DNA from 2 places in the Micromonospora sp. NPDC049836 genome. Region 2 is predicted to be linked to the other one. Evidence: riboswitches for the same ligand, from Rfam matches in the RefSeq annotation. Region 2 holds a riboswitch; the other holds the start of a gene.

Region 1 (5,795 bases), on a different contig from region 2:
GGTCCGGGGCGAAGAGCCCGGTCAGGCCGGCCACCCGCAGGTAGCGGCGGGCCGCCTCGTCCCGGCTGCTGAACCAGGTCACCGGCCGTTCGGCCAGCTCGCGGGCCTTGTCCAGCTCGGCCGGGGACCAGACCGCCTTGATGCCCAGCCCGACCACGGCGTCCACCGGCAGCCGGCGGGCCCGGGCGGCGAGGGCCAGCGCCACCACCCCGCCCAGCGAGTGGCCCAGCACGACCAGCCGGTCCCGGGGGCCGAGCCGCTCGGCGACCGGACCCAGCCCTTCCATCAGCCGCTGGGCGAGGGCGCCGAAGGAGTACGCCGGCAGCGGCGGGGACCAGCCGTGCCCGGCCAGGTCGGGGGCGAGCCAGCGACCCGCCCAGCGGCCCTCCAGCAGCGGCGCCCAGGGCAGCCAGACCGCCCCGGTGGCGCCCATGCCGTGCAGCAACAGCAGGTGGCGGGTACCCGTCGCGTCGCCCATAGCGCGCAGTGTGCCACCGGACCGACGCGACGCGCGAGAGGCCGGCGCCCGGGCCCGGCGTGGCCGGCGCAACGGCGGCGGGCCCCGGCGAAGCGCCGGGGCCCGCCGTCGGGCACGGGAGCGGTCAGGCGGAGTAGCCCCGGCTGGCCGCCCAGTTCGCCAGGTCGATGGTGCTCAGCCAGTACTCGGGCAGCGCCGGGTTCGCCGAGTCGGCGATCCGCACGGTCCGGCCGTCGTTCCGGTAGCCGATCACCGCGATGTAGTGGCCGCCGGGGAACGAGTGCCAGCCGCCGTCGGTGTCGACGGCGTCGCCGGCCACGTTGACCACCACACCCCGGCCGGCGGTGACGGCCTTGACCACGTCCGCCTGGAGCTGGTCCATCTCGGCGGGGCTCGCCGAGCCGCCGAACATGTGGGTCCGGTACGGGTTGCCCTTGACCATCTGGTTCAAGCCGCGGGTGGTGTCCTCGGCGGAGTTGGTGCCGCCCTCGGTGGTGCCCAGCGGACCGGCCATGGCCTCCTGGGTGGTCTCGACGCCGCTCGCGCTGAGCGCGTTGCGCACCGCGGCCGGGCCGCAGTTCCAGTACGTGTTCTGCGCCTGGTAGCGGTACTTCAGGACCTTGGTCGACGGGGGCTTCGGCTTCGCCGCGCGGGTGGTGAGGTCCGGGTCGGCCGAGGCCGCGGTCTTCGCCCGGGCCGAGGGCGACGGCGACGTGCTCGGCGAGGTGGACGGGGACGGGATGGCGACCCGGGCCTCGCCGCGGGTGGCGACGTCACCGAGCCGGGACTCGAGTTCGGCGACCGCGGCGCGGTGCTCCTGGCGGGCCGGGGCGTCTTCGGTGGTGGCGACGGCGGCGGTGCCGCCGGCCAGCACCAGCGCGGCGGCCGAGCCGGCGATGATCTGGTACGGGCGTTCGGTCGCCAGCCTGCGCAGCTGACGCTTCACATGGTGCTTCACTGTTTCCTCCACGGGACCGGAGCGGCACACGCCGGCCCGACGCGCGGAGGAACTCACGCGCGTTGCGGGGCGGGATGCCGCGGGACGGGGGACGCCCGGTGAGCCGGGCTTCGGGGGGCGGGCCGGACTGTCTCGCGGGTCAGGCGAGCGGCGGCACCGCGACGCCGTGGAGGCGCGGGGAGGATCGGGGGGTGATGGGCACGAGGATGGAACTCCTTCCGTGGCCGCCTACCGGGTTAGCTGACGGATTCGGGCGGGAAGTACGCCCTACCGCGGCCGTGGCGCGCGGATTCACCCCGGTGTTGCCTTTGGGTCCCCGGTTCGTGCGAGCACGATTAGGCGGGTCGGCACGGCGTCGCCACTCGCGATCGAAAACCGCACCGGACGCGCCGACATTACCGACAGGTACGCCGCATGCCAAGCGCCCCCACCTGCGTAAACGTCGAACATCATGACGCTGAGCGGAACAGGTCGGCACTGACGTCACTCAATGGGACGAGAGGCCCGGCCGGAACCGACGGGCGGCAACCGGACATCCGGTGCCGGCCGGCCCGCATTCACGGCGACCGAACGCGTGCACTGGGCCCGATGACCGATTCCGCGCCGCGGTGACCGGCCTCACCAAAATCCGGTAACAATTCGGCCCACCCGCGCATTCAACCCACCCGCGCATTCAGCCCACCCGCGCCGGGCGCCAGCGGGCGGCCCGGCCGGCGGCGGCCGGCACCACGGCCGGACTCGGCGTCCCGCGCGCGGCGGAGCGTACCGGGGCGGGCCGCAACGCCTCGGCGGCCGCGTACGCCTCCCCGGCCAGGGCCCGCGCCGCGTCGGCGGCCAGCTCGGCGTCCCGCCACGCCTGCCGCTCCCGCTCGCCGGCCGCCCGCCAGCGGGCCAGCCGGCCGTCGCGGACCACCCGGGCCAGGACGATCTCCTGCTCGGCCGGGTGCCGGCGCGGATCCCAGCCGTTGCGGCCGGCCAGCGCGTCGGCGAGCTGCCGGGCGCTCAGGTCACCCCGCCAGTGCGCCGCCATCGCGGCGCGGTGCAGCCAGCGCTCCCGGGCCGCGTACTCGGCCGGCGTGCGGGGCGTGCAGGGCTCGGCCAGCACCGCGGCGCCGGCGAGCCGCCGGGCGGCCGCCTCGGCCTCGTCGTACGCCCGCCAGGCCCGGTCGGCCTCGTCGTGGGCGGCCAGCCACCGGGCGCGCCGCCGGCGGCTGGTCCGGGCCGCCCCGCCGGCGGCCACCGCCACCTCGTCGGCGTACCGGCGCAGGTCGGCGAGGCGGGTCGCCGCCTCGGCGGCCGGGTCGGGGACCGGCTCGTCCGGGCCGTCCCGCTCGGGGCGGGCCACCAGCGCGGCGAGCACCCCGAGCGCGAGCACGAGCAGGGCGGTCCAGATGGCGGCGGCCTCCGGGACCTCGGTCAGGAAGTGGTAGAGGACGGTCTGCTCCATGGTCGGCACCTCACGGACGGGTCGTGGTGGAGAGGGCCGCACCGCCGACGGGGCGGGCGCCACCGGAGGGCGCCACCGGCCGGCCGTCGGGCGGGTGCGGGGCGAGGTTCGCAGGGGTACGGCGGGCGCGGGCCGACGGCCCGCACAGCGGTCAGCCGGCGGGCGGGGCGCGGGGGCCGACGGTCGCCGGGGCCGGCCCGGCCGGAGCCAGCTGCCGCTCGGCCGGCCGGGGCACCGCCCGCCCGGCCGGCGCGGCCGCCGGACCACCGGTCGGCAGGTCGGCGACGGCAGCGCCGTCGGCGGGCGTGCCGCTGGCGGCACCCGGGCGGGCCAGGGCGAGAGTGGCGGACGTACCGCCGGCGGCAGCCGGGCGGGCCGGGACCAGGGCGGCGGACGTGCCGCCGGCGGCAGCCGGGCGGATCAGGGCGAGGTCGGCGGGCGCGGGCCGGAGAACCGGGCCGGCCCCGAGCTGCCCGAGCCGGGCGGGCGAGCCGATCCGGTCGGAGTCCTCGGCCGGGCCGGCGGGACCGGCCGGGGCGTCGACGACGCCGGTGTCGGTGGCCGCCCGGGCGGTCGCGGCCGCACCGACGGGGAGGGTGGCCGCGCCCAGCGCACACGCCACGACCACGGCCAGGGTGGCCAGCATGCGGGCGGTCCAGCGCGTCACCCACCACACGGGACAGGTGAGCGCGATCGCCGGCACGGCTCCACGCTACCGTCGATCCGGCCAGGTCGCACGGGCCGCGGGCGTGTCGCCCGCCCACGATCAGCCCACCGGCCAGGGTGGACCCGGGACCACGGTCCGGCACGCCACCCGGCCCCGGAGGCGGGCCGGACGGCTCAGCCCGGGTCGCGCCGCCCGGCGTACTCGACAGGGCGGCCCGGGGCGGCGGGATCCTCGACCGACCCGGCGGCGGCCGATCTCGGGGCGGGCACGGACGGCGCCGGCGCGGCGGCGGACGGCGGGCGGCGGCGCCGCGCCGGGCCGAGACGGCGCATCATCGGCAGCTCCACCCAGCGGTGCAGGGCCCCGGCGAGCAGCAGGGTGAGCAGCAGGAACCCCAGGACCACCAGCGGGCCCCGCCACCCGGGCAGCCCGGTGCCCCAGTCGCCGGTGAGCCGCAGCACGGTCCGCATCACCAGCACGTGCACCAGGTAGAAGGCGAAGGAGACCTCACCGAGCCAGACCATCGAGCGGGACCGCCACGGCGTCCACCGGCCGCGCACGTCGGCGTCGGCGGCGGCGGCGATGACCAGCAGGTACGCCGCCGCGAGCAGGGCCGCCCAGAACTCGGCGCGGATCCACAGCGCGGCGACCACCCAGGTGGCGACGAAGAGCCCGCTGGCCACCGTGAGGTTCGGCCCGCGCCAGCGCCCCCGGCGCAGCAGTTCGGCGGCGGCCACCCCCATCCAGAACTCGAACGACCGGGTCACCGGGAAGATCTGGGTGAACCACCAGCGGCTCTCCTCGGGCACCAGCAGCTGGCCGGGCCAGAGGGCCAGGATGAGCAGCGGCACCGCGACCACCACCGCCCACAGCAACCCGGTACGGGCCCGACGCAGCCACGGCAGCACCAGCGGCAGGCAGAGGTAGAAGGCCAGTTCGCAGGAGAGCGACCAGCTCACGTTGTTGACGCTGTAGAAGTAGCCGTCGAACGGGAGCCAGGCCTGCACCAGGAAGAGGTTCGCCACCGCGGCCCACGGCAGGACCGGGTCGGCGAGCCAGAACGCCACGGCCAGTGCCGCCACGAAGGTCACCACGTGGTTCGGGTAGATCTTGGCGAACCGCCGGCGCAGGAAGACCCGGCGGCGCTCCCCGTCCCGATAGGACCAGACCAGCACGAATCCACTGAGGATGAAGAAGAACTCCACCCCGGAGAGGCCGAGGCTGAACGCCTTGTTCACCACGACCTTGAGGTCGGGCTCGGCGATGATCTGCATGGTGCCGACGTGGAAGCCGAACACCAGCAGCGCGGCGATCCAGCGCAGCCCGGTCAGCGACGGCAGGCGGGGGGCGCGGGTGGCGGCCGGGGAACTGGTCATGCCGGGTACCCGGCCGTCCGGACGGTCACCTGCACGTCTCCTCCTCGCACGGCTCGTCGGCGGGCGGCTCCGGGGAGCCACCCCGACGGCGCCCGCGGGTCGACGCCGCCGCCGGGCACCCTACCCGGTTCCGCCGGCCCGCCACCGGGCCGCGTGCCGCCGGCCGGCTGGCGCCCGAGCCGGCACCACCCCGCCATCCGTCGTACGCCTGTTCGATTCACGGGGTACGATCGGCGGCGTGTCCGACACCGCGTACCAGCCCTCGATGCTCGACGTCGCCGAGCAGGGCCCCGCTCTGGGGCCGCTCGCCGGCGGGCCGCGCCGGCACGAGCTGAGCCGGGGCGCCTGGGTCGACCACCTGCCCGGCTGGGTGAGCGGCTCCGACGCCGTGCTCGACACGCTGCTGCACGACGTGCCGTGGCGGGCCGAGCGCCGCACCATGTACGACAGCGAGGTCGACGTGCCCCGCCTGCTCTGCTGGTACGGCGCCGGCCGGCCGCTGCCCCACCCGCTGCTCACCGCCGCCCGGGACGCGCTGACCCGGCACTACGCACCCGAGCTGGGTGAGGCGTTCGTCACCGCGGGCATGTGCCTCTACCGGGACGGCCGGGACAGCGTGGCCTGGCACGGTGACACCCTCGGCCGGTCCGCGCACGTCGACACCATGGTGGCGATCGTGTCGTTCGGCTCGCCCCGGCCGCTGCTGCTGCGCCCCCGCGGCGGCGGCGGGACCAGCCTGCGCTTCCCGCTCGGCCACGGCGACCTGGTGGTGATGGGCGGCTCCTGCCAGCGCACCTGGGAGCACGCCGTGCCCAAGACCGCCCGCCCGGTCGGCCGCCGGGTCAGCGTGCAGTTCCGCCCGGCCGGGG
Region 2 (5,795 bases):
GTGACCGCGAGGCCGACCTCGCCGCCGCGCTGCGCGAGCGGGCCAACTTCCGGGCCGGCGCCGCGGCCACCCCGCTGGCCACCGTGACCATCCCGGTCGTCGTGCACGTCATCCAGCGGGACAGCACCCGGGCCGGTGGCAACATCCCGGACTCGATGGTGACCCAGCAGATCTCGGTACTGAACACGGCGTACAGCGGCGGCACCGGCGGCGCCGCGACCGCCTTCAGCTTCCAGCTCACCAAGGTGCACCACGTCACCAACGCCGCCTGGTACCCGATCGTCGAGGGCTCCTCGGCGGAGCGGCAGATGAAGACCTCGCTGCGCGAGGGCGGCAAGAACACGCTCAACCTCTACCTGGGCGAGCTGAGCGACGACCTGCTCGGCTGGGCCACCTTCCCGCAGCGGAAGCTGAACAGCATGGACGGCGTGGTCGCGCTGAGCGAGTCGCTGCCGGGCGGCACCGCCACCAACTACAACCAGGGCGACACCGGCACCCACGAGGTGGGCCACTGGCTGAACCTCTACCACACCTTCCAGGGCGGCTGCTCGGGCTCGGGTGACAGCGTCTCCGACACCCCGGCCGAGGCCTCGCCGGCCTTCGAGTGCCCGACCGGCCGGGACACCTGCACCGCCACCGGCCAGGACCCGATCACCAACTTCATGGACTACACCTACGACTCGTGCATGTACCAGTTCACCGCTGGTCAGGCGAGCCGGATGCTGACCGCGTGGAACGCGTACCGCGCGGCCTGACCACTCCCACACCACACGCCGGTGCCGGCTCCGTCCTCGGACGGGGCCGGCACCGGCGTGTCGGGGGTCAGGCGGCCGAGCGGCGGGTGTCGAAGCCGTGCCGGCCGCGCCGACCGTCGGCCGCCAGCACGGTACGGCGGGCGGGGCGCGCGGCCGTCGGGTCGAGCCAGACCCGCACCTGCGGCCGGCCGGCGCTCGGCGGGCTCGCCTGGTCGCGCCGGGTCAGCATCGCCACGTCGACGCTGAACTCGAAGAGCCGCCAGTCGACCTGCGGGGCGGCCCGGCCGAGGGCGGCCAGCCGGGCCACGGTCGCCGGGTCGTCCACCACGCGGGCCCGGCCGGCCACGTACGCCTCGTCGTCGCTCTCCTCCGGCGGGAAGGAGTGCAGCGCGTAGCGGCCGTCGCGTTCGAGGTCGCGGCGCTTGGGCGAGTCGATGACGAAGCAGTAGAGCCCGTCGTCGGTGATCACCGGCGAGACCGGGTGGACCCGGGGCCCACCGTCGGCGCGGACGGTGGCGAGGTAGCCGAAACCCGGCCCGTACTGCTGCAGGAGAAGGCGGATCTCGTCGGCGAGGCGGGGCTCGTCGGCGGCGAATTCGGACCAGGAAGCCATGCGGACATTCTATCGAACAGGTGTACGAAGATGTAGTCCGACACGCAGGTCACCCGTACGGGTCGCTAAGGTGTTCCGATGCTGCTCTCCGACCGGGATCTGGTCTCCGAGATCAAGGCAGGCACGCTGGCGTTGGAGCCGTTCGAGCCCACGCTGGTGCAACCATCCAGCATCGACGTACGCCTGGACCGGCTCTTCCGGGTGTTCAACAACCACCTCTACACGCACATCGACCCGTCGATCCAGCAGGACGACCTGACGTCGATGGTGGAGGTGCCCGAGGGCGAGCCGTTCGTGCTGCATCCGGGCGAGTTCGTGCTCGCCTCGACGCTCGAGGTCATCTCGCTCGGCGACCAGCTCGCCGGCCGGCTGGAGGGCAAGTCGAGCCTGGGCCGGCTCGGGCTGCTCACCCACTCGACGGCGGGCTTCATCGACCCGGGCTTCTCCGGGCACGTCACGCTGGAACTCTCCAACGTGGCGAACCTGCCGATCACCCTCTGGCCCGGCATGAAGATCGGCCAGCTCTGCATCTTCCGGCTCTCCTCGCCGGCCGAGCACCCGTACGGCTCGGCGGTGTACGGGTCGCGCTACCAGGGGCAGCGCGGGCCGACCCCGAGCCGGTCCTGGCAGAACTGGCGGGTCTGGCCGACCCGCTGACCGCACCCCGCGCCGGTGCGGCGGGACCCCCGCAGGAGGGGCCCCGCCGTACCCGTCAGCCGGGGCGGCCGTAGCTGTTGATCTGGCCGTCGTCGACCCGTTTCATCGTGATGGGCTTGCCGGACTGGGAGGCGTGCACCACCCAGCCGTTGCCCACGTACATCCCGACGTGGTGCAGGTCGCTGTAGTAGAAGACCAGGTCGCCGGGGCGCAGCTGGCTGCGGCTCACCCGGGCGGTGACGTCGTGCTGCTGGCGGGCGTTGTGCGGCAGCGAGACGCCGGCCTTGGCCCAGGCCGCCATGGTGAGGCCGGAGCAGTCGTAGTGGTCCGGGCCGGCGGTACCCCAGACATAGATCTTGCCGATCTGGGCGCAGGCGAACTTGACCGCCACCCCGGCGGGGCCGCCCGGGTAGCCGGCGGGGCAGGGCGCCGGGCGCAGCGGGCCGCCGCCGCCGTTGCCGTAGACCTTCAGCCGCAGCTTCTGCAGCCGGACGATCTCGGCGTCGATCTGCTTCTTCTTCGCGGCGAGCTGGGCCTCGGTGCGGGCCAGCTTGGTGATCATCTCGTCCAGCGGCCGCTTCTTGGCGGCCAACTGGTCGCGCAGGTCGGCGACGGCCTGCACCTGCTGCTGCTGACGGTGCGCGAAGCGGTCGAGCATTTCCAGGCTGTCGACCACCTCACCCGGCGAGCGGCTGCCCAGCAGCGCGTTCACGGTGGAGATGGAGTTGCCCTTGTACGCGTTGGCGGCCAGCCCACCGACCTGCCCGAGGGCGCGGTCGACCTGGGCCTGCAACGGGGCGATCTGCTTGGCCAGCGCGGCGGCCTGCGCGCGCTTGGCGGTGAGGTCCTCGCGGGTGGCGTTGACCTGTTCGATGATCGGTTCGAGCTTGTTCCAGTCCCGGTCGATCTGGGCTTCGATCTCGGCGACCGAGGGGTCGGCATGGGCCGCCGTGGCGCCGCCGGTCAGGATGACGGCGGTGCCGGCCAGGGCGGCGAGGGCGGTGGTGCAGCGGGACCAGCGTGAACGCGGCGCAGCCGTCGACCGGTCGTCCGACCGGATCGACGGTGGCCGCGGGGCATGGTGTGCCACCGGGCTCCGTACTCCTTCTGTCCGACCGCCTACCGGGTTAGCTGACGGGTTCGGGCGGGAAGGGAGCCGCCCTACCGCAGCGTGGCTGCGGATTCACCCCGGTTACCTGGTTCCCCGGCTCGCCCGGAGGCGACTCGGCGGTGTCCGACCGTCACCGTCCGGGTTGGGCGATGAGACTCGCGGCCGACGATTGACCAGAGTAGAGATCGCCGTTATCGATCCGCAACCCGAGACGCCGTGACACTCCGTACGTGATTGGCCGGTCACCCGAAGAATTTTTTCAGTGTGGATTACCTGAGGGAAAGGTATTGACCACGGACCGGGTCCGGAGTGAGGGTGAGGACGCAGTGACCCCCATCCCTGTCTGGAGGTTCGATGCACCTCTCACCCCCACCGTCGGGCAGACGGATACTGCTGGCCGCGGCCGTCGCGGCAGCCACCGCCCTCGCCACCACCGGCCCGGTCTCCGCCGCGCCGGCCGACACCGACACCAGCGACCGGCAGCAGCAGTACGCCGCCGCGGCCGACGCGTACGGCGTGCCGCAGAGCGTCCTGCTCGGCGTCTCATATCTGGAGTCCCGCTGGGACACCCACCCGGGCCAGCCCAGCACCAGCGGCGGCTACGGGCCGATGCACCTGACCGACGCCGAGCAGGTCGCCTCCACCCCGTCCAGCGCGCACGTGGACTCCGACGAGGACCCGCGCGGCGACGACTCCCGCCCGCTCACCCTCGACCCGGCCACCGCCGCCGCGCCCACCGGCGACGTGCTGCCCCGGGCGTCCCTGCAGACGCTCGACACCGCCGCGGCGCTCACCGGCCTCGCCGAGGAGACGCTGCGCACCGACGCCGCCGCCAACATCCGGGGCGGGGCGGCGCTGCTGGCCTCGTACCAGAAGGCACTGGGTGGGCCGGTCGGCGCCGGCAGCGACCCGGCGGCCTGGTACGGCGCGGTGGCCCGCTACTCCGGCGCGGACACCGAGGACGCCGCGGCGGCCTTCGCCGACGAGGTCTACGACCAACTCGGCCAGGGCGCCAGCCGGACCACCGACGACGGCCAGCGGGTGACCCTCGCCGCCACCGCGCTGACACCTGACGAGTCCGGCCTGCACAAGCTGGGGCTGCGCCGCGCCGAGCGGCCGGACGGGCTGGAGTGCCCGGTCCGGCTCGCCTGCGAGTGGATCCCGGCCCCCTACGAGCAGTACGGCCCGGGCGCCGGCGACTACGGCAACTACGACCTCGCCAACCGGCCGGCCCAGCAGAAGATCGAGTACATCGTCATCCACGACACCGAGGGCTACTTCGGCCCGAGCGTGAAGCTGGTGCAGGACCCGACCTACCTCGGCTGGCACTACACGCTGCGCTCGGTGGACGGCTACGTGGCCCAGCACATCAAGGCCAAGAACGTCGGCTGGCACGCCGGCAACTGGTACGTCAACGCCAAGTCCATCGGCATCGAGCACGAGGGCTTCGCCGGTCACGGCACCTGGTACACCGAGGCGATGTACCGGGCCTCGGCCAAGCTGGTCCGCCACCTGGCCCTGCGCTTCCAGATCCCGCTGGACCGGCAGCACATCATCGGCCACGACAACGTGCCCGGCATCCTGCCCGGCAACGTCGCCGGGATGCACTGGGACCCGGGTCCGTACTGGGACTGGTCGCACTACTTCGACCTGATGAAGGCGCCGTTCCGGGGCACCGGCACGCCGCACACCGGCCTGGTCACCATCGACCCGGACTACGCCACCAACCAGCCGGCGTTCACCGGTTGCAACCAGCAGCCGCCCGGGGTGCCGAAGCCGACCCCGCCGGCCGTGCCCTGCCCGCTGCGCGGCTCGTCCTCGGTCATCCTGCGCACCGCGCCCAGCCCGGACGCGCCGCTGGTGAACGACCTCGGGCTGCGCCCGAACGGCACCCCGGACACCATGTACATCTCTGACCACGGCGCCCGCGCGTCCGCCGGTCAGACGTACGCCCTCGCCGGCATCCAGGGCGACTGGACGGCGGTCTGGTACCTCGGCCAGAAGGCCTGGTTCTGGAACCCGGCCTCCGCACCGACCGCCAAGTGGGCGAACGGCTTCGTGGTGACCCCGAAGCCGGGCAAGGCCACCATCCCGGTCTACGGGCGGGCCTACCCGGAGAAGGCGGCGTACCCGGCCGGCGTGCCGTACCAGACCATCGCGCCGCTGCAGTACACCTTCGCGGCGGGCCAGCGGTACGCGGTCGGCGGCGTGCTGCCGGGCGAGTACTACCGGGCCGTCACCTTCGACGGCTCCGCGCCGGGTGACTGGACGGTCGTCCGGGGCGAGAACAGGTACGTGCAGGTCCAGTTCGGCCACCGGATCATGTTCGTCAACCTCGACGACGTGCTGATCCTGCCGGGCGCGGTCGGCGCGCCGAAGTAACCCCCGCCGATACGAACGAAGGCCCCCGGTCCGCCTGGACCGGGGGCCTTCGCGTAGCCGGAGAAACTCGGGTCAGGACACCCGGACGAAGCCGGCGATCGGCATCGTGCTGATGCTCGACACCTGGACCGGTTTGCCGGTCCGTGGGGCGTGCACCATCACCCCGTTGCCGAGATAGAGCCCGACGTGGTGCAGGTCGCTGCCGAAGAAGACCAGGTCACCGGGCCTGGCGTCGGAGCGGGACACGTGGCGGCCCTCGTTCCACTGCGCGCCGGTG

The links. Region 2 has a riboswitch for cyclic di-AMP ahead of ACIBPB_RS25215 (NlpC/P60 family protein). Riboswitches for the same ligand answer to the same signal wherever they lie in the genome.
Region 1: it holds a riboswitch for cyclic di-AMP, as region 2 does, so the genes downstream of both, ACIBPB_RS17865 (C39 family peptidase) here and ACIBPB_RS25215 (NlpC/P60 family protein) in region 2, are expected to answer to the same signal.

What each region holds. Positions count from the first base shown of each region.
Region 1 is NZ_JBITLH010000006.1:92,068-97,862, reverse strand. It holds gene ACIBPB_RS17870 (alpha/beta fold hydrolase) at 1-478, opposite strand, end outside; gene ACIBPB_RS17865 (C39 family peptidase) at 603-1,448, opposite strand; cyclic di-AMP (ydaO/yuaA leader) riboswitch at 1,647-1,788, opposite strand; gene ACIBPB_RS17860 (hypothetical protein) at 2,110-2,883, opposite strand; gene ACIBPB_RS17855 (hypothetical protein) at 3,035-3,586, opposite strand; gene ACIBPB_RS17850 (acyltransferase family protein) at 3,724-4,926, opposite strand; gene ACIBPB_RS17845 (alpha-ketoglutarate-dependent dioxygenase AlkB) at 5,192-5,795, shown strand, end outside.
Region 2 is NZ_JBITLH010000010.1:159,451-165,245, forward strand. It holds gene ACIBPB_RS25200 (zinc metalloprotease) at 1-755, shown strand, start outside; gene ACIBPB_RS25205 (pyridoxamine 5'-phosphate oxidase family protein) at 823-1,368, opposite strand; gene dcd (dCTP deaminase) at 1,447-2,025, shown strand; gene ACIBPB_RS25215 (NlpC/P60 family protein) at 2,081-3,115, opposite strand; cyclic di-AMP (ydaO/yuaA leader) riboswitch at 3,128-3,265, opposite strand; gene ACIBPB_RS25220 (N-acetylmuramoyl-L-alanine amidase) at 3,491-5,518, shown strand; gene ACIBPB_RS25225 (NlpC/P60 family protein) at 5,591-5,795, opposite strand, start outside.